Regions from separate parts of the Quadrisphaera sp. KR29 genome, predicted to be linked through region 3. Evidence: riboswitches for the same ligand, from Rfam matches in the RefSeq annotation. Region 3 holds a riboswitch; each other region holds the start of a gene.
The links. A riboswitch is a leader RNA that binds a small molecule or an ion and turns the genes downstream of it on or off. The one in region 3 is predicted to bind S-adenosylmethionine.
Positions count from the first base shown of each region.

Region 1: linked by a shared signal. The riboswitch ahead of ACUN9U_RS16050 (hypothetical protein) and the one ahead of ACUN9U_RS06245 (methionine ABC transporter ATP-binding protein) in region 3 are both predicted to bind S-adenosylmethionine.
Region 2: linked by a shared signal. The riboswitch ahead of ACUN9U_RS12110 (flavin reductase family protein) and the one ahead of ACUN9U_RS06245 (methionine ABC transporter ATP-binding protein) in region 3 are both predicted to bind S-adenosylmethionine.
Region 4: linked by a shared signal. The riboswitch ahead of ACUN9U_RS09405 (methylenetetrahydrofolate reductase) and the one ahead of ACUN9U_RS06245 (methionine ABC transporter ATP-binding protein) in region 3 are both predicted to bind S-adenosylmethionine.

Region 1 covers NZ_JBQXXG010000021.1:44,818-49,725, forward strand. The annotation lists gene ACUN9U_RS16040 (cell wall-binding repeat-containing protein) at 1-644, opposite strand, end outside; partial or broken gene ACUN9U_RS16045 (4-hydroxythreonine-4-phosphate dehydrogenase PdxA) at 748-1,238, opposite strand; SAM riboswitch class IV at 1,352-1,459, shown strand; gene ACUN9U_RS16050 (hypothetical protein) at 1,506-2,567, shown strand; gene ACUN9U_RS16055 (hypothetical protein) at 2,578-3,045, shown strand; gene ACUN9U_RS16060 (hypothetical protein) at 3,208-4,098, shown strand; gene ACUN9U_RS16065 (hypothetical protein) at 4,095-4,541, shown strand; gene ACUN9U_RS16070 (protein kinase domain-containing protein) at 4,538-4,908, shown strand, end outside.
Region 2 covers NZ_JBQXXG010000012.1:34,649-39,556, reverse strand. The annotation lists gene ACUN9U_RS12125 (SGNH/GDSL hydrolase family protein) at 1-298, shown strand, start outside; gene ACUN9U_RS12120 (hypothetical protein) at 392-2,512, shown strand; gene ACUN9U_RS12115 (DivIVA domain-containing protein) at 2,589-3,590, shown strand; gene ACUN9U_RS12110 (flavin reductase family protein) at 3,601-4,098, opposite strand; SAM riboswitch class I at 4,108-4,199, opposite strand; gene ACUN9U_RS12105 (hypothetical protein) at 4,283-4,564, shown strand; gene ACUN9U_RS12100 (YeiH family protein) at 4,566-4,908, shown strand, end outside.
Region 3 covers NZ_JBQXXG010000005.1:98,603-103,510, reverse strand. The annotation lists gene ACUN9U_RS06255 (MetQ/NlpA family ABC transporter substrate-binding protein) at 1-874, opposite strand, end outside; gene ACUN9U_RS06250 (methionine ABC transporter permease) at 861-1,685, opposite strand; gene ACUN9U_RS06245 (methionine ABC transporter ATP-binding protein) at 1,682-2,737, opposite strand; SAM riboswitch class IV at 3,032-3,143, opposite strand; gene ACUN9U_RS06240 (maleylpyruvate isomerase N-terminal domain-containing protein) at 3,279-4,028, shown strand; gene ACUN9U_RS06235 (pentapeptide repeat-containing protein) at 4,085-4,693, opposite strand; gene ACUN9U_RS06230 (NAD(P)/FAD-dependent oxidoreductase) at 4,743-4,908, opposite strand, start outside.
Region 4 covers NZ_JBQXXG010000008.1:102,679-107,586, forward strand. The annotation lists gene metE (5-methyltetrahydropteroyltriglutamate--homocysteine S-methyltransferase) at 1-1,996, opposite strand, end outside; gene ACUN9U_RS09405 (methylenetetrahydrofolate reductase) at 1,993-3,039, opposite strand; SAM riboswitch class I at 3,124-3,211, opposite strand; gene ACUN9U_RS09410 (low molecular weight protein-tyrosine-phosphatase) at 3,390-3,887, opposite strand; gene ACUN9U_RS09415 (dihydroxyacetone kinase subunit DhaK) at 3,932-4,908, opposite strand, start outside.

The sequences.
Region 1 (4,908 bases), on a different contig from region 3:
ACGACCACCTTGCTGGGCTTGATGTACTCAAGGTTCACGGCCAAGGAGTCGGGGAGGTTGTCTCGCTGCGTCAGCACGAGCGCGCCACCCACCCGCCCGGCGGCGGTACCCCCGCCGAGGGCGTCGGCGAAGGTTTCGCCCGATGCTACGTACATCGTCTTGCCTCGGTCACCGGCGATGAAGGCGGCGTCAGCGGCGGTCTCATAGCGGTCGTCACCATCGAGCCGCAGGACGGAGGCGATGTCCTTGAGCTGGCTCTCCACGACACCGCTGATCGACCGCTCCCCGCCCAACACGTAGATGCTGAGTGGGTCGAGCCGCTTCAGCTCTCCCACAACGTTGGAGGGCAGTGCGCCATCGGCAGGCACGAGCAGCAGAGGCGCCTTCCTCTCCGCGGCGATCGCGCTGGCGGCAAGTGCATCGGGCCAGTTCGCCGCCGAGGCCACGAAGACCGTGTACGCCTTGTTGTCACCGGAGTAGGTGGCCTGGCTGACCGCGACAGCGGTGGCGATGCGGTCGTCGCCGAAAACGCGGGTGCTGTCCGCTGCCTGTGCCGCTGACGCTGTCGCCGCTGTCAAGGCAGCTGCAGCGGCCACTGCAGCAATCCACTTCGCTCCGCTGCGCATGATGTCGTCCCCCGTCATCGACCGGCTGATCCGGCGCACGACCCTTCCATGACGCACTTCGGCCACAGGGGCGCCACGCCGTGGTTGCTCGAGCCCACTGTCGACGACGAGTTCGTCTGGGTCAGCTCGACATCTGGTCGGCGGCCTCCTGCGCCGCGCGCCACACCAGGTCCCACCCGGCGCAAGCTCCGCGGCCCGTTCGCAGGCCAGCACCAGGCTCGCCTCTCGCGCGACACCGGTGCCGGCGATGTCGAACGCCGTCCCGTGGTCGACCGACACCCGCACCACCGGCAGCCCCACGGTGATGTTCACGCCCTGGTCGCCGTACACCGCCTTGAAGGGCGCGTGGCCCTGGTCGTGGTAGCAGACGACGACCATCTGGTAGCGCCCCTTCACGGCCGCTGGCAGCAGCGCGTCAGCGGGGAGCGGGCCCACCGCGTTGATGCCGCGGGCGCGGGCGGCGGCGACGGCGGGCGCTAGCACGTCGGCGTCCTCGTCGCCGAACAGGCGCGACTCCCCCGCGTGCGGGTTCAGGCCCGCGAGGGCCACCTCGGCGTCCGGGCGCCCCAGGGCGCGCGTGAAGGCCCCCGCCAGGCGCAGCACCGCCTCGGTGCAAGCCGTTTCGCTAACGAAGCGTGACCGACGCGGCCGCCTCAGCGCCGGCATCGCCCGTCAGCACGCACGTCACCCCCTCGGCACGGCGCTCTGCCGTACCGTTCTCGCTGGCTCACGAGCTGCAGTGACAAGTACCTGGCTTGCTGCACGGCCTCCTCCTCCGCGGAGGTGCCCCAGGGGTAGAGCTGGCCGAGCGTCCGTCTCGGTCACAGCGGAATCTCCACGGTGCGGCCGAGGGGTTCCTCAGAGGACCCGGAGGCTTTCATGTCCCTTGCACCCCTCAACACCCCCGGCCGCGACGACGTCGTCCTGCGCGTCGAGCGCCGCCGCCCCGCCCGCGAGCGCCTGTTCCAGCGGGTGGTGCGCCAGCCGACAGGCGAGCTGACTGTCGACGCCACCCCGTGGCTGCCGGTCTCGGTACCCTTCAACGACGGGGGCCGCGACCTGCCCTGGCAGCCCGTGGACATCCCCGCGCACCGGGACCTCACCGCGCTGCTGAAGGCCAGCCGCGCGCTCACCGCTCTGCTGCCGGACCAGGACGCGCACTACCGCGTCACCGAGGCGGAGTTGTCGCGCCACGAGCTGGCGGGGCTGCTGCGCCCGTCCCTCGGCGGCGGCCCCGAGTATCCGGCCACCGGGGACGAGGGCGGACCCGACGAGGAGCAGGACGTCGACGTCCAGGGCGCCGTCCCGTTCCACCGGAGCGCGTCGGTGAACGGCGCCGCCGTCGTCGTCCTGAGGCTCCCCTCCGCCACGAGCAGTGCCCCGCGCGCCGCGGACCTGCTCTGCCTCCTCGCCGACGGCGAGGACGGCGGCCTGCGCGGCAGCGACGTCATCGCCTCTTCCTTGTGGTGGAGCGACGACGAGATCACCAGCTGGGACGGCGGCAGCGTCGTCGAGCGGGCCGGGCGCGCAGCGGTGCTCGTCCGCGGCACCGGGGACGAGATCGGCACGCCGGTGGTCCGCCGCTGGCCGAGCACTCGGCGGGCCCAGGCCCAGCTGCTCGCCCGGTGGGTCGAGGAGCAGAACGCCGAGGTGACCGCCGCCCTGTGCTGGGAGCCGCTGGACCCGACCCGCCGGCGGCTCACCGCCCGCGAGCGCTTCCGGTGGGAGGAGGCGCTCGCCGGGGTGAGCGCGACGGTCGAGGTCATGGACCCGTCACTGCGGCGGGCGGTCCAGGCGCTGCTGCGCGCCGATGAGGCCTCGCTGTACGCCGGCACCCGCCGCGCGCTGCTGCACCCTCGCAGCCCGGAGGGCGAGGAGCTGTACGAGCGCCTCGACGCCGTCGCCTGCGGCGGGGCCCTCGGCGAGCTCCTCGCAGGCTGACGGGACGACGATGAGCGAGCAGCAGCCCGCGCAGGAGCCGGGGTACGACGACAGCGTCCGCGTCAGCGGCGAGGAGCGCGACCGCCTGGAGCAGCCGGCGGAGTCCCGCGGCGCCGCCTTCATCCGGTGGAAGGCGCGCGGCCGGCTCCACGCGATCGACCGCGGGCAGAGCCAGGGCGTCCACGAGGTGCTGTGGATCGCTGTCGGTGGACGCGCGACGTGCTCGTGCGGACTGCTGGTCGACCAGGACGACGACGGCCGCTCCGAGACGTCGCTCCTGCGCGCCCACGGCCACCGGGTCCTCCCACAGCTCGGGGGCCCCGAGTGGGTGCTCGTCACCGGCACGACGACCAACCGTGACCACCCCGGCTGCACCGTCACCTGCCAGCGCTGCGGCTGGCGGCGCCGGCCGAGCACCTGGCTCGACGCCGACCGGCTGCGACGCGAGCACCGCGCCGGCGGCTGCGTCGGCGCCTAGCGCACGCCCGTCGACGGCTGACACCCAGCGCCTCAGCAGCCGGGGCAGCGCCCCGTTGCTCCGTCCGTGTCGCGCTGTCGGGGGTGCCTCCCACCCTTCGAGCACCGGCACGCCCCGCTCACCGCCACCCGCTCTCCTGACCCGTCCCCTGAGAGGCCTCCCATGCCCGCGAAGCGCCGCACCACCCGCCGCACGGCCGCCCGCAACGCCACCCGCCGCGCCCAGGCGACGGGACGCCGCCCCGCCCCGAACGCCGCCCGCACCCGCGAGGTGGCCCGCCAGCGCGCCACCGCCCTGCTGACCGCCGTCCACGACGGCGACCCCGCGCTGATCACCGCCGCGCTGTCCGACGTCCGCTCCCCGCAGGCGTGGGTGACCACCGTCGCGGCGCTGCTGCACCACCACGTCGTCAGGCCCTGCGCGGAGCTGGGCGAGCTCTTCGGCACCTCGGCCGCGGAGGAGCTCGCCGGGGTCCTGGCCGGCGCACCCGAGCTCTGGGACGGCGAGGCGAGAGCGGCGCGCGACCTCGCCGTCGCCGCCGTGGCCACAGCCGACGGGGATTTCGGGCCCGACGCCGTCGCCGACCAGCTGGTCGCCAGCACCCCCGCCGACGACCTCCACCTCCTGGTCGACCTGGCCCTCCTCGCCGGCGCCTGCACCCAGGCGCGCGCCGAGGCTGAGGGGCAGGACTGGCAGGACGACGTCCAGCGCCACGCCCACGGCGAGGCCTGCGGCTGCCACAACGAGATCGACGCCGACGTCGTGGAGGACCACGTCGAGGCCTGTCTCGCCGCCCGGCTCAGCGCCGACCCGGACCTGCTGCGCAGCGCCGCCTCCCGCCTGCGGCGCAAGGGCTCCCTGCCGCGCGCCGTCGCGGAGGAGTTCGCCGACCTCGGCGGCACCGCCCGCCTGGAGGCCCTCGCCGGCACGGACTTCCACGACCTCGACGACGACGACGCGCGCCTCGTCGTCCTGGCCCTCCTCGACGCCGTGATGATCAACCCGGACGGCGCGACGGTGGCCGAGCGCGTCGAGCTGCGCTGGCGCGCGTGACCGCCGACGAGCGGCCGTTCCGGCCCGTGGAGATGCGCGACGCGGTCGTCGTCGGTGACGCCCTCCTCGACGACGACGGCGTGAGCAGCGGCTTGCAGCACCTCGAGCGGACGCCGGGGCCCGTGACGCTCGCGGACCGGCAGGGCGTCTTCGTGCACAGCTTCAAGTGCCTGGAGTGCGACCTGGAGTTCGCGACGTTCAGTTGGCGCGCGTTCCGCCACCGCGCGGACACCCTCGCCTGCCCCGAGTGCCGCACCGTCACGCCGAAGATGCACTGGGCCAGCCAGCTCTCCGGCGAGGCGACCTTCGACGGCGGCGGCGCCTCCCCGGAGATCTGGACCTGCGTGCCGCTCTTCGGCGGGACGCTCAAGGACGACTCCTCCGCCCCGCCCGAGCACCGCCACCGCCACCCCGACGGCGAGCCACCGGCGGGGCAGCCATGACCCGGCCGCCGTCGGTGCGCGCGCTGCACCCCCGCGACCCCGCTCGGCTCGGCCCGTGGCAGCTGACCGGCCGGCTGGGCAGCGGCGGCGCGGGCACCGTCTACCTGGGGCGCGACAGCTCTGGGGCGACGGCCGCGGTCAAGGCGATCCGGGCGGACGTCCTCGACGACGACGGCGACGGCGAGGCCCTCGCCCGCTTCGCCCGCGAGGCGGCCGTCATGGCGGGGGTCGACTCCCCCGCCGTCGCCAGGCTGCTCGGCGCCGACGTCGCGGCCGACCCCGCGTGGATCGCCGTGCAGCACGTGCCCGGGCCGTCGCTGTGGCAGCGGGTCGGCGACCACGGGCCGCTCCCGCTGGCCGACTGGTC
Region 2 (4,908 bases), on a different contig from region 3:
CCTGCGCCTGTGGGCGCCCGACCGCATCCACCTGGCCCCCGCGGGCCACGAGCGGGTGGCGCTGCTGGCCGCGGCCACGGTGCGCGGGCTCCACGGCGGGGAGCTGGGAGCCGCCGAGCGGGAGTGGGCCGTGCCGCTGCCGCCGCAGGCCTCCCCGGGCCGGCTGGTGCGGGCCGGCAGGGACGCCGCCTGGGCCCGCACGCACCTGGCGCCGTGGGTCCGCCGGCGCCTGGAGGGGCGCTCCAGCGGCGACGGGGTGAGCGCCAAGCGGCCCGACCCGCTCCCGCTGGTGCGCTGAGCGGCAGCGGCAGCGCCCGTCGGGCGCGACACGGCGCCGCGTCTGGTGCCGAAAGCCGGTCCGCCGGGCCCCCTGCGTGCCACCATCGCCTGCATGAGGACGGACCGGCCGCAGCGGCTCGCGGGCCCCGCCGGGGGGACGACGGCGGTGGTGCCGGAGGTCCCGGAGGGCAGCTACCTGAGCTCCACCTCCCCCGCGGGCATCCCCCACGCCGCCCTCAGCGGGCCGGTGGACACCTCCGCCCTCGACGACGCCCCCTCGCGGCCCCGCTCCGAGCGGCGCCGCTGGGCCCGCCCCACCCAGGACGCCCTCGACGCCCCGGTGCCCTCCCAGCCGCAGCACCCCACCGCCGAGCAGCGCCCCCGCGCCGGCGGCCGCTCGCTCGCCTCCCCCGTGGTGCTCCCGCCGTCGGCCCCCTCGTCCGCCCCCGCGGGGGCCCCGGCCCCTCGCCAGCAGCGCCCCGCCGCCCGCCCCGAGGCACCCGAGCGCGCCATCCACCTGCTGGGCCTGGCGCAGGACCACGCCGAGCGCGTGCGCGCCGCCGCCGAGGCCGACGCGGCCGCGCTGCGCCGCACCACGGCGGCCGACGTGGCCCGCGCCCGCCAGGAGAGCGAGCGCGAGGCCGCGGCCCTGGTGGCGCGCGCCCGCGAGGAGGCGGCCGCGGTGCGCGCCGAGGCCGAGCGCCGCACCCGCGACCTGCCCCAGCGCGCCCAGCGCGAGGCCGAGCAGCTCACCGACGCCGCCCGGCGCGACGCCGACGCCGTCCGCGCGGCCGCCGAGGCCCACGCCGCCCGGGTGCGCCGCGGCGCGGACGCCGAGTCCCGCCGCGCGGTGGAGGACGCCGAGCGCCGCGCCGCGGAGCTGGGCGAGGAGTCCGCCCGCCTGCGCCGCGAGGCCTCCGACCTGTCCGCCGCGGTGACGGCGCTGCGCGCCCAGCACCGCGACGCCGCCGCCGACGTGGCGGCGCTGCGGGAGCGGTCGGCGGCCGCGATGGCCGAGGCCCACGCCGAGGCCCAGCAGATCGTCGAGGACGCCGCCGAGCAGGCCGCCCTCGTGGTCCAGGCCGCCTCGGCCGCCGCCGACGAGCTGGTCGCGCAGGCCAGCGCCGAGGCCGCCGCCGCCGAGGAGGCGGCCCGCACCGCCCACCAGCGCGCCACCGAGGACGGCGACCGCCTCCTGGCGGGCATGCGCGCGGAGGCCGACCAGCTGCTCGCCGCTGCGCGCGAGGCCGCCGCCCGGGAGCGGGCCGAGGCGCTCGCCGAGGCCGACACGGTCCGCGAGACCGGGCACATCGAGGCCCAGCGGGCCACGGCCGAGGCCTACGCCCAGGCCGAGCGGGTCCTGGCCGCCGCGGCCTCCGACGCGTCCGCCGCGCGCCGCGCGGCCGCCGAGGAGCTGTCCCTGGCGCGCGAGGAGGCCTCCCGGGCCCGCGAGCTGGCCGCCGAGGAGGCACGCCGGGTGCGCGCCGAGGCGCGCGCGCAGGCGGAGAAGGAGCTGGCCGCCGCTGCCGAGCAGACCGCCTGGACCACGAGCACCGTCGACGCCCTCCTCACCGCGGCCGAGGAGGAGGCGCGCACCGCCCGCAGCCGCGGCCACGCCGAGGCCGCCGCTGCGGTGCGCCGCGCCCGCGTGCGCCTGCAGGACGTGGTCAGCGCCGCCAGCCAGCGGGTCCGGGCCCGCCTCGGCGGGCTCGAGGAGGAGGCCGAGCAGCTGCGCCGCAGCGCCGCCGAGGAGCTGGAGTCCGCCCGGGCCGAGGCCGTGCGCGTGCTGCGCTCCGCCCGCTCCGAGGCCGACCAGGTGCTCGCTGCGGCGGGTGCGGCCGAGTCCGCCGCCCGGGACCGCTCCCAGCGGCGCGCCGAGGAGGCCGAGCACGGCGCCCGCGCCCTGAGGGCCCGCGTGGCCGAGGAGGTCGCCCGCGCCCAGCGCGAGGGGCAGGACGTGCGCCGCGAGGCCCGCGCCGAGGCCGTCCGCCTGGTGCTGGAGGCCCGCAGCACCGCCGACCGGGAGCGCGCCGACGCGGAGGCGCGGCGCGACCGGCTCGCCGCGGAGGTGGCCGAGCTCACGCGGATGCGCGAGGCGGCGGCTGCCGAGCTCGGCCAGCTGTCGGGCATCATCGAGGCGCTCGCCGCGCGCGGACGCGGTGGCTCCCCGGCGCTGCCGGGGTCGGCCGCGGACCCGTCGGCGAGCGGTCGCCGCGCGTCCCTGCCACGGTAGGGGCCGCCCGTCCCCGGCGGGGCCCGCGCGGCCGCCAGCGGCCGGGGCTGGGTCCACGAGCTCCCCCGGAGGCACCATGGCTGACACCGGCGCGTTCCGCACCGTCCTGCGCGGGTACGACCCCGCGCAGGTCGAGCAGCACGTCCACGACCTGGAGGTCGCCCTCCAGGAGGCCCGCGGGGCCGCGGCCGAGCTGTCCGAGAGGGTGCAGGCCCTCGAGCACCGGCTGACCGAGCGCGCCGCCGAGGACGCCGCCGAGCTGGTGCGCCCCGAGGCCCTCCAGCCCACCTACGCCGACCTGGGCGCCCGCGTGGCGCAGATCCTCGCGCTGTCGGAGGAGGAGGCCGGGGACGTCGTGGCCCGCGCCGAGGCCGAGGCGGGGGCGCTGCGCAGCGAGACGGAGGCGCACGCGCGCCTGGTCCGCCTGGAGGCGGACCGCTACGAGGCCGCGGTGCGCTCCGACGCCGACCTCGAGGCGCAGCGCGTGCTGGCCGACGCCCAGCTGCGCGCCGAGGAGCTGCTCGACGCCGCTGAGCGCGACGCGGCGGCCCGGCGCGAGGAGTCCGAGGCCGCCTGGGAGGACGCCCGCGCCCGCGCGGCGCAGGCCGCCGCCGACTTCGAGCTGGCGCTGGCCACGCGGCGCCACCGCACCGAGGTGGAGTCCTCCGAGCGCGCCCGCGCCCAGGCCGAGGAGCTGGAGCGGGCCGAGCGCCTGGTGGCGCAGGCGCGCGACCGCGCCGACGCCGTGGAGCGGGAGGTGGCGGCCCGCACCGAGGAGCTGCTGGCCTCCGCCCGCGAGGAGGCGGCCGCGCTGGTGGAGCAGGCGCGCGAGCACGCCGACCAGGTGCGGGCGCAGTCCCAGCGCGAGGTGGCGGCGGCCGCCGAGCGCCGCGACAGCATCAACGCCCAGCTGGCCAACGTCCGCCAGATGCTGGCCACCCTGTCCGGCGGCGCCGGCGCCCCCGCGGGATCGGTGCCGGTCACCGGGCTGGAGGACGGCGCCGCGGCGGGCGAGGTGGACCACACCGCCGTGCTCGACCTGCGCGAGGACGAGCCGCAGGCGGCGCCCCGCCGCTGAGCCGCTGGGCTCAGGCCGCCGCGAGGCGGTGGTAGGCCCTGGCGTGGTGGACCAGCGGCGTGCCACCGGCGACCGCGGTGACCTCGGGCCGCACGAGCAGCAGCAGGCTGTCGCCGGCCTCGACCACCGCGTGGACGGGGCCGGCGAGGCGGGCGACCACCCCGCGCAGCTCGGGCAGCCCGGACTCGTCGAAGCCCCACGAGCCGTCCTCGGGGAAGCGGCCGGCGGCCGGCGCGGCGAACCGGCGCGCCAGCTGCTCCTGGTCTGCGGCGAGCAGGTGCACGGCGGCGCGCCGCTCGGCCAGCAGCGCCTCCAGGCTGGAGGAGGTCCGCGAGACGTTGAAGGACAGCAGCGGCGGCGCCACCGACACCGACGCCACGGAGATCGCCGTGAAGCCCACGGGGCGCTCGCCGGCGCGGGTGGTCACGACCCACGCGCTGGAGGCGACGGCGCGGAACGCGCCGGCCAGGTCGACCACGGGTGCAGCGGGAGCGTCGGTGCAGGTCACGGCGGATCTCCTCCATCGGTCCTGGCGGGAGCACCTGCCCTGCGCGGGGCTGGTTGCTGCGGCGTCGACGAGCCAGGTCTCTCGGCCGCTCTGGATGGGCGGGGTCGATGGTCCCCCGGGCCGCCCACCGGTGTCAACGCGGCGCCGGCGCGGGGAGGGCGCGCGGGCGGTCTAGCGTGGCGCCGTGCAGCGCGTGGTCATCGGCGTCGCCGCCCTGGTCCTCACCGGTGCGGTCGGGGGCCTGGCCGGCCTCCTGCTGGCGCCGCGCCGGCGGCGCCCCGCACCCTCCACAGCGGTGCTGCTGGGGGTGGTGCTGGCCTTCGCCGGCGGCTTCGCCGGCTACCTCGCCGGGCCGAAGGGCGCCGGCGGCGCCTTCCTGACCGGGCCGGCCTGGGTGGGCGCCGCGGCGGGAGCGCTGCTGGCCCTGGCCCTGCTGCTCCTGCCGCTGCGGCGCCCGCGCGCCTGACGTGCCGGCCCTCGCCCTGCGCCCGCTGCTGCCGGGCCTGCTGGCGGCGACCGCGGCCACCGCCCTGGCCCTGGCCGTCTCCGCGCTGGTCCCCGGCCTCGGCCCGACCACGGTGGCCGTGGTCCTGGGCCTGCTCGTGGCCAACGCCGGTCTGCAACGCGCTGCCCTGGTCCCCGGAACGGCCTTCGCCAGCCGCCGGCTGCTGCGCACCGCCGTCGTCCTCCTGGGCCTGCAGCTGCCGCTGGGTGCGGTGCTGGCGCTCGGCTGGCAGGGCCTCGCCGTCGTCGTCGCCACCGTCGCGCTGACCTTCGGCGGCACGCTCGCGCTGGGCAGGGCGCTGGGAC
Region 3 (4,908 bases):
GGAACTCCTGCACCTTCGGGTCCTGGAAGGTCTCGACGAGGGCCTTGATGTTGGGCTCGTCCTTCCACGTGGAGCCGATGGTCAGCTGACCGGCGAACTCGTCGGGTGCCACCGGCGCGAAGATCTGCTGCTCGAGCGGGACCTTGGCCGCGAGGTAGTACTCGGTGTAGCCGACCGCGGCGTCGAGGTCGGGCAGGGCCCGGCTCTGAGCGCCGAAGTCGAGGAGGGTGAACTGCAGGTCCTTCGGGTTGGACGCGATGTCGTCGACGGTGGCCGAGCCGACGTCGACGCCGTCCCTGAGGGTGATGAGGCCGGCCTCCTGCAGCACGTACAGGCCCTGCGCCTCGTTGGCGGGGTCGGAGTACAGCGAGACGGTGCCGCCCTGGGGGATCTCCTGGGGCGTCTTCCACTTGGCCGACCAGAGCCCGAAGCCCCAGCGGAAGACCGGCGTGGCGGCCTCCTCCTCGAAGTCGGGGTTGGCCTCCAGCACCTGGCCCAGCCACAGCTCGTGCTGGTAGATGGTGCCGGCCACCTCGCCGTCACTCACGGCGCGGTTGATGGTGTTGGAGTCCGCCAGCGCCTTGAAGGCGACCGTGATGCCGTGCTCGGGGGCGACGTCCTTCGCGATGTACTCGATGAGCGCCTGCTCGCGGGCGTTGCCCTCGGCGGTGGCCACGTACAGCGTGGCGCCGGGCGTGGTGTTCGCGGTCTCGGTGCCGCCGAGGCGGGGGACGACGACGGCGCTGGCCACCGCGAGCACCGCGACGGCGCCACCGGCGATCCACGGCCACCGTGTGCGCTTGCGGACCTCGAAGCCGTGGCCGTCGGGGCTGCCGGTGCCGCCGGTGCTGGGGCGGGTCTCAGTGGTGGACATCGGAGAGCTCCTTCGGGGACGTGCTGGCGCTGGTGGGGGTGGTGGAGGACGACGACGGCGGGGGCGCCGCGCCGGTGGAGCTGCGCTGGCGCGGGAGGCGGCGGCGCGAGTGCGGGGTGGTGGCGCGCACGGCGGCGTCGCCGAGGGCCTGGACGGCGGCGACCAGGGCCACCAGCACGACGATCGTCGTGATCATCACGTTGTGGTCGAAGCGCTGGTAGCCGTAGGTGACGGCCACGTAGCCGATGCCGCCGGCGCCGATGGTCCCCGCGATGGCCGAGTACTCGATCATCGCGATGGTGTTGATCGTCAGGCCGCCGAGGATCGAGGGGACGGCCTCGGAGAGCTTGACGCTGGTGAGCACCTGCAGCGGTGAGGCACCCGAGGCGCGGGCCACGCGGACCAGCGACGGCGGCACCGAGCGCAGCGAGTTCTCCACGATGCGGCTGAAGAACGCAGTCCCGGCCAGCGCCATGGGCACCACCGCGGCGGGGATGCCGATGTTGGTGCCGGTGACGAACCGCGTGAACGGCACCAGCGCCGCCATGAGGATGAGGAACGGCAGCGACCTGCCCACGCTCACCACCGCCGACAGCACCCGGTGCAGGACGGGCCGAGGGGTGAGCCCGCCGGGGCCCAGCGCGTCGAGCGCGACGCCCAGCGGCACCCCGAGGACGACGACGACCGCCATCGTCACGCCGACCATCACCAGCGTGTCACCGAGGGCCGGCAGGACCAGGGCGGGGATCTCCGCCCAGGTCAGGTCGGTGCTCGTGGCAGCAAGCACGGGGGAGAGGAGCACGGCGCTCATGCGACGACCTCCAGGGCCTGCCCGAGCGTCTGGGCAGCGGCGCGCTGGTCGGCGGCGTCGGAGGCCTCGCGCTGGGCGTGGAGCCCGAGGCCGACGAGAGCGGCCTCGACGTCGTCGTCGTCCAGGTGCGCCGGGGCGCCGACGACGGCGTGGCCGACGGCCACCCCGGCCACGGTGCTCAGCGACGCGCCCAGCAGCTCGAGGTCGGTGCCGAGGGCGCGGGAGGCGCGGACCAGCCAGTCGGTCGGGACGCGGGTGCCGGCGTGGCTGACCACCCACACCGACCGCTGCCGGCCCTCCTCGGTGGCGCCCGCGTGCGCGCGCCGCGGCAGCAGCTCCCGGCCGAGCGGGGACGCCGGGGTGTGGAGCAGGTCCACCAGGGCGCCGTGCTCGACGATGCGGCCGTGGTCGAGCCGGGCGACCGTGTCGGCCACCGCGACGACGGTGTCCATCTCGTGGGTGATGAACAGGACGGCCAGCTGCAGGTCGTCGCGCAGCTCCTTGAGCAGCGCGACGATGCTCGCCGTGGCCTGCGGGTCCAGGCCGGAGGTGGCCTCGTCGGAGAGCAGCACGCTCGGCCGCAGCGCGAGGGCGCGGGCGATGCCCACGCGCTGGCGCTGGCCGCCGGACAGCTCGTGCGGGTGGCGGTGGGCCTTGTCGGCCAGGCCGACGCGCTCCAGCAGCTCGGCGACCCGCGCTCTGCGCTGCGCAGGCACCACGCCGAGGTGCTTGAGCGGCAGCTCGACGTTCTGTGCGGCGGTGCGGCGTGTCAGCAGGCCGTCGGCCTGGAACACGGTGCCGATGCCGCGACGGGCCTCGCGCAGGTCGCGCTCGGACAGGGCGGTGAGGTCGCGCCCGCCGACGAGCACGGAGCCCGAGGTCGGGCGCTCCAGCAGCGTGGTGCAGGCGGCGAGCGTGGACTTGCCGGCGCCGGACGGGCCGACGACGGCGGTGATCTCGCCGGGGGAGACCGTGAGGTCGAGGGAGTCCAGCACGGTGGTGGCGTGCTGGCCCTCGCCGTAGGTCTTGGTGAGCGACCTGAGCTCGATCACGGCTCGATCACCGTGGCCTCCAAGGTGGTGGGTGGGGCGTTCCGGGCAGGGGGCATCGCCGCTCGGCGGTCACGCACAGTGAGCGCGAGCAGTGGGTGGGGGGGCGCCGGGGGAGCGGCGCGGAGAGGTGCGACGCGCGGGGCAGCGACCGCTGCCGACGCTCCGAGCAGGGACGAGCGGTCAGCGGTGCGTGCGCTGGGGCCGAGGGCCGGCCGTGTCAGCGGGCTGCGGTCAGGCGCGTCGCCAGCGACAGTCGCCGCTGGTGGGGGCGTGCGTCAGCACGTCGGCTCCTCTGAGTCGTCCTTGCCCGTGCCGGTGGGCACGGACCTGGTCTTCACCCGGAGCACCCCATGACGAGCAGGGTTGCCGGCCAGCGAGCCGGGGCTTGGCGCTGGCGCTCATGACCTTGGCAGGACCGTAGCGGGTCGGTCGCCCGAGAGTCAACGCTGTGTCACGACCAGCGTGGCGGGACCTCGGCGTCCGCTGTCGGGGCCGGGTGTGCCGCGGGCACCGCCTGGGCCGCTAGCGTCCGCGTGTGGAGATGGCGCGCGCCGCGGACCTGGTCGAGCGGGAGGCCGGGCGGCTCGCCGCGGCCCTGCGGCCGGAGGGCCTCGCCGTCGTCGTCCCCGGTTGCCCGGGGTGGACGCTGGCCGACCTCGCGCGCCACACCGGAGGGGTGCACCGCTGGGCGCGGGCAGCACTGGGCACGGCCCCCGACGGCTCTCCCGGTGGCGAGCCGTCAGGACCGCCGGACGACGACGCCGTGCCCGCGTGGTTCGCCGTCGGAGCCGGAGAGCTCGTGGCGGCGCTGGCCTCGCTGTCTCCGGCGGCGCCCTGCTGGACGTTCGCCGCCGCCGAGGCGCCCGCGACGGCCGCCTTCTGGGCGCGGCGCCAGGCGCACGAGACCGCCCTGCACCGCTGGGACGCCGAGTCCGCGCTCGCGGCCGCCGGCCTCGCCGCTGCTCCCGACCCGGCGACGTGGCTGGGGGAGGACGTCGCCGCGGACGGTGTGGCGGAGGTCGCCGACGTCATGCTCCCGCGGCAGGTGCGCCTGGGACGCACCCCGGCGCTGCCGGGGGCGCTGGCGCTCGAGAGCCCGTCCGGCCGCAGCCTGCTCGGCGGTGCGGGCGCTCCTCAGCCAGCCGCGGAGCTGCGCGGCCCCGCACCGGCGCTGCTGCTCCTGGTGTGGGGGCGCACCACCCTCGACGCCGAGCTGGCGACCGGCCGGTTGGCGCTGGCGGGCAGCCGCGACGCCGCAGCGCGGCTGCTGTCCGGCGCCCTCACCCCCTGAGGCCCCACGTCCCGACCGGCACCGGCGCGGGAGAGCGCCGGCAGCGGGGCTGTCGGTCAGAGGAGGCGCAGGCCGACGTGCGCGGCCAGCGAGGGCGCCAGGCCCACCAGCTGCACCGCGTCGACGGCGCAGCCGCGCAGCCCGTCGGCGCCGCGCAGCCCCTCCAGGGTCGCACCGCGCAGGTCGACGTCCTCGCAGCGCGCCCCAGCCAGGTCGGCGTCGGTGAGGTCGCTGCCCGCGAACGACACCCGCCGCAGCTGGGCTCCGGTGAGGTCCGCGCCGCGCAGGTCGCAGCCGTCCAGCACCACGTCGGTGAGCTGCGCGTCGCGCAGCACCGCACCGTCGAGCCGGCAGCGCCGCAGCACCACCCGGTCCAGGCGCGCCCCGACCAGCCGCAGCGCCGACAGCCGCGCGTCGGCCACCTCGTCGTCGGCCCACTGGGTGCGCGCGGCGTCGGCCGCGACCGCCGACACGCGCTCCCACCGGCTGCCCGTGACGCGCGCCCCGGCGAGCAGCGCACCGTCGAGCACGGCGTCCTCCACGGAGCTCTCCAGCACGAGCAGCCCCTCCAGCCGCGCGTGCGCCAGCTCCGCGCCGTCGACGAGGGCGCAGTCCCACCGGCCCGACAGGAGCACCGAGCGGTCGGCGACGTCGAGGTCGGGCAAGACGACGTCGGGTGCGCGCGGCGGCGTCGGCCCCGGGCGTCGAGGTGGCCTACCGCCCATGATCACGGACGGCACCGACGGCGTCGGTGGGGGAGGTGAAGCAGGACGGCGGCTGCTCGCCGTCGAGGAGGAGCCGCACCGCGGCGCGCGCCGCGACGGGGCCCACCAGGTTGCCCGTCCCGCTGTACCCGCCCACGGCGGCGACCCGCCCGCCG
Region 4 (4,908 bases), on a different contig from region 3:
CGCGCAGCGGCAGCAGCTCGCGCAGCGCGGGCTCGTCGACCTGGATGACGCCGATGCCCGCGGCCTCCAGGTCGGCCACCTCGTCGCGCAGCGCGAGGGCCACCTGCGCGGCGACGTCGGCCAGCGGCTCGTCGTCGCGCACGAAGGACCACGCCAGGATGGTCACGGGACCGGTGAGCATGCCCTTGACGGGCCGGGGCGTCAGCGACTGCGCGTGCTGCGCCCACCGCACGGTGATCGGCGCGGGCCGGGAGACGTCGCCCCACAGCACCGGCGGGCGCACGCAGCGCGACCCGTAGGACTGCACCCAGCCGTGCGCGGTCACCCCGAAGCCGGCCAGGTGCTCGGCGAAGTACTGGACCATGTCGTTGCGCTCGGCCTCGCCGTGCACGAGGACGTCGAGCCCGAGGCGCTCCTGCAGCGCGACGACGTCGGCGATCTCCGCGCGCATCGCCTCCTCGTACTCCTCCGTGCTCAGCTGGCCGCGGGTGTGCGCCGCGCGCGCCGCGCGGATCTCGCGGGTCTGTGGGAAGGAGCCGATGGTCGTCGTCGGCAGCGGCGGCAGGTCCAGCGCCGCCGCCTGCGCCGCCTCCCGCTCGGCGTACGGTCCGCGCTCGGCGTCGGACGGCCGCAGCGCGGCCACCCGCTCGCGCACGGAGGCGACCCGCACCCCGGCGGACTCCCGGCGCGAGCGCTGCACCGCGTCGCTGGCGGCCAGGGTGCCCTCGGCGGCCTCACTGCGGTCCGTGGGGCCGGCGTCGCCCGCGCCGCCGGCGAGCAGGTCCGCCAGGGCCACCACCTCGCCGACCTTCTGGTCGGCGAAGGCCAGCCAGCCGAGCACCTCGGGCGGCAGCGTGCAGCCCGGCACCGGCGTGCCGTCGGGGCCGGTCTCCAGGGCGACGTCGTGGGGGACGTGCAGCAGCGAGGTCGAGGTGGCCACGCCCACCCGCGCCCCGACGCCCTCGGCCAGCGCCCGCAGCCGCTGCAGCCGCGCCAGCGCGGAGCGCAGGTCGGTGCGCCAGATGCCGTGCCCGTCGACGACGCCGGCCACCAGCGCCTTGCCCGCCAGGCCCGCCGGCAGCGCGTCGGGCTCGGGGCCGCGCACGAGGTCGAGGTGGACCGCCTCCACCGCCGTCTGCGCCAGCACCTCCAGCGCCTCCAGCGCCCCGCCGTAGGGGGTGGTGACCAGCAGCTGCGGCCGCTCCTCGCCGGCAGCGGCGCCCCCGAGGGCGGTGTACGCCGTGCGCACCGCCTCGAGCACCTGCCCGGTGGTGACCTCCGCGAAGGTGCCGGCGGGGTCGGCCACCAGCGCGGGCTCGTCCAGCTGCACCCAGGCGGCGCCGGCGCGGCGCAGCGCCGCGAGCAGCTCGGCGTAGACCGGCAGCAGGTCGCCCAGGCGCGTGAGCGGGTGCGGGTCGCCCGCCGCGGCGCCCTTGGACAGCAGCAGGAAGGTCACCGGCCCCACGAGCACCGGGCGGGTGTGCAGGCCCTGCCCGCTCAGCGCCTCGGCGAACAGGGCCACCGGGCCGTCGCCGGTCGCGTCGTCGGCGAGGTGGAAGCGGGTGCCGGGCCCGATCTCGGGGACCAGGTAGTGGTAGTTGGTGTCGAACCACTTGGTCATCTCCAGCGGGGCGTGCTCGCCCTCGCCGCGGGCGACGGCCGAGTACCCGGCCAGGTCCAGCCCGCCGCCGCGCCGCACGTGGTGGGAGAAGCGCGCCGGGACGGCACCGACGGCGACGGCGAGGTCCAGCACCGCGTCGTAGCGGGAGGCGTCGGAGGGCACCGCCGCCTGCTCGCCCAGGCCCAGGGCGGCCAGGCGGGCGCGGCCGCGGCGGCGCAGCCCCGCCAGCTCGCCGGCGGTGGTGGCGGCGTCGGCGCGGCCGGCCCAGAAGGCCTCCAGGGCCCGCTTGCCCTCGCGGGCGGGGCCGACGCGGGGGTAGCCCAGCACGGTGGCCGCCGGGAACGGCGGCAGCGGGGTGGTCTGCGGGGTGGTCACGAGCGGCCTCCGGGGCAGGAGCAGGCGGGCACGGGCAGCAGGTCAAGGGCGTCGAGGACGTCGACGACGGCCTCGTGGCGGTTCATGGAGTACAGGTGCAGGCCGGGCGCGCCGGCGTCGAGCAGGTCCCGGCACAGCCGCGCGGTGAGCTGCACGCCGAGGCGGTGGCGGGCGCAGCGCTCGTCCTCGCCGTAGCCGGACAGCGCCGCCAGCACCGACGGGGGCGGCTCGACGCCCGCCAGCCGCGCCACGCGCTGCACCCGCTGGGGGTCGGTCACCGGCAGCACGCCGGGGACCAGGGGGACGTCGAGGCCGGCCGCCGCGGCGCGCTCCCGCAGGGCGGTGTACTCCGCGGCGTCGAAGACCACCTGGGTCAGCGCGAACCCGGCGCCGGCCTCGACCTTGGCCCGCAGCGCCGCGATGTCCTGGGAGGGCGCCGCCGAAGCGGGGTGCCCACCGGGGAAGGCGGCGACGGCCAGGTCGAGCGCGCGCCGGTCGGCGCCGAGGTGCGGACCCGGGTGCAGGTCGGGCCCGCCGAGCAGGCGCACCAGGTCGGCCGAGGAGGGCACCGCGTCGGGCGGGGGCCGCCAGCCGGGGTCGCGCGGGGGGTCGCCGCGCAGGGCCAGGAAGCCCGTGGCGCCGGCTCCGACCAGCTCGCGGGCCACCGAGAGGACCTCCTCGGGCCCGTGCGAGACGCACGTGAGGTGCGCCAGCACCGGCAGCGCGCCGCCGGCGCGAGCGCCCGCGGGACCGCCCGGGTCAGCGTCCTGGTCGCGGACCCCGGCGCTGACCCGGTGCACCTCGGCCACGGTCGCGGCGCTCTCGGCGCGGGAGGAGCCCCCGGCGCCGTAGGTGACGCTGGCGAAGTCCAGGCCGGCGCTGACCAGGTGGCCGACGGCCTCCCCGAAGCCGGCGCGGGCCTGGGGCCGGGGCGGGAACAGCTCCACCGAGAGCACCGGGCGCGTGCGCCGCCCGCTGGCCACCGCGCGCAGCTGCTCGGTGACAGGCCCGAGCAGCGCCCCGGCGACCTCGGTGCGGCTCACCGCCGGGTGCGGGGGGCGGGCGCCGGGCACCGCGCGTGCGGGGGCGCCGGTGGGTGCGGTCGTCGGGACGTGCGGCACGGAGATCTCCCATCGAGCCTGGCGGGAGCACCACACCCGAGGGTGGTTGCTGCGGCGTCGACGAGCCAGGTCTCTCGGCCGCTCTGGATGGCGAACCGCGACTGTAGGGCATCCCCGGCCGGCGGGTCGACCACCGCGCCGCCAGGACGGCGTGCCGGCGCGCCGCCGGGCGCCTCACCGGGCGCCTCACCGGGCGCCTCACCGGGCGCCTCACCGGGCGCCTCACCGGGCGCGTCGGCGGACGCAGCCGGGACCACCGCGGCAGGCACGGCTCACCGGCTGTGCGCCAGCTCCGCGCGGACGCGGTCGACGACGCCGTCGGCGGCGGCCTCGACCTGCGCCAGGCAGACCTCGAAGTCGCGCAGGTCCCCGTACCAGGGGTCGGCCACGTCGAGACCCGCCCCGACGAGCCCGGCGGCCGCCGGGTCGAAGGAGCGCCACAGCACCACCCGGTCCGAGGCGCCCGGCGCCAGCCGCTGCAGCGCCCGGCGGTGCGCGGCGGTCATGGCCAGCACCAGGTCGCGCTGCTCGACCTGCCCGGGCTGCACCTGCCGGGCGCGGTGGGCCCGCTCGCCGCGGTCGGGCACCTCGTAGCCCGCCTCGAGCAGCACCCGGCGGGCGCGCCGGTCGATCGGGCCGCCCTCCTCCTCGTCGGAGGTGCCGGTGGAGTCGACCACCACGTCCTCGCCCAGGCCCGCCTCCTCCAGGCGGTGGCGCAGCACCACCTCCGCCATGGGGGAGCGGCAGATGTTGCCCGTGCAGACCGTCATGATCCGGTACGGGCGCCGGCCCGGGGTGCTGGTGGAGGGGGAGCTCACCCCCCGATGGTCCCCGAGGCCACCTCGGTCGGCGAGGGCAGCGACCGCGCCTGCGGCCCGTCCTCGAGCACCTGGGCGATGGCGACGACGAGGGCCGCCACCGCGACGGCACCCGGGTCCGGCGCGCCGAGCGCCCGGTCGCCGAGGTAGCGCGAGCGCCCGCGGCGCCCGACCAGCCGGGCCGTGCCGAGCGCCCCGTCGACGGCGGCGCGGGCGGCGTCCACCAGCGAGGAGCCGCCGTCCAGCGCCTCGGCGGCGGGCACGAGCGCGTCCAGGAAGGTGCGGTCGCCCACCTGCGCCCCGCCCACCCGGGTCACGGCCGCGGCCCCGGAGCGCAGCGCCGCCCCGACGTCGCCGGCCACCTCGCCCCGGCCGTCCGCGTCGCGGCGCACGGCGGGGACCAGCTCGGTGAGCAGCAGCCCGAGCAGCGGGCCGCTGCTGCCGCCGACCTCGTCCAGGAAGGCGCCCGCGGCGTCGGACAGGGTGCCGCCGCGGCGGCGCGCGTGCGACAGGCCCGAGGAGACGTTGTCGCCGAAGTCGCCGTCGCCGGCCAGCTGGTCCAGGCGCGTGAGGTCGTCGTGGGCGGCGTCCAGCGCCTGCGCCCACGCCGAGACGACCGCGGCGCCGGCGTCGTCGGGGTCCCCGGACCGCGAGGCGGTGCCCCCGGGCGTCCCCGGCGCCTGCTGCCCGGCCGGCGGTGCACCGCCGTCCCCGGCGTGCTCCCTGATCTGGGGCTCCTCGGGCGCCGGCAGGGCGGGCAGCGACGGCGTGGCGGTGGGGGCGGCGAGCAGGTCGGCCCACCCCCGCCGCAGCGCCAGCAGCGTCAGGGAGAAGCCGCGCATGTCCAGGGCGGCGGTGTAGGTGCCCACCAGCGAGGTGGCCACCCGCACGCCGCGCTCGGCCAGCTGGTCGCCCACCAGCGCGCGCAGCGCGTGCAGCTCCAGCGAGGTGGTCCCGCCGAGGCCGTTGACCA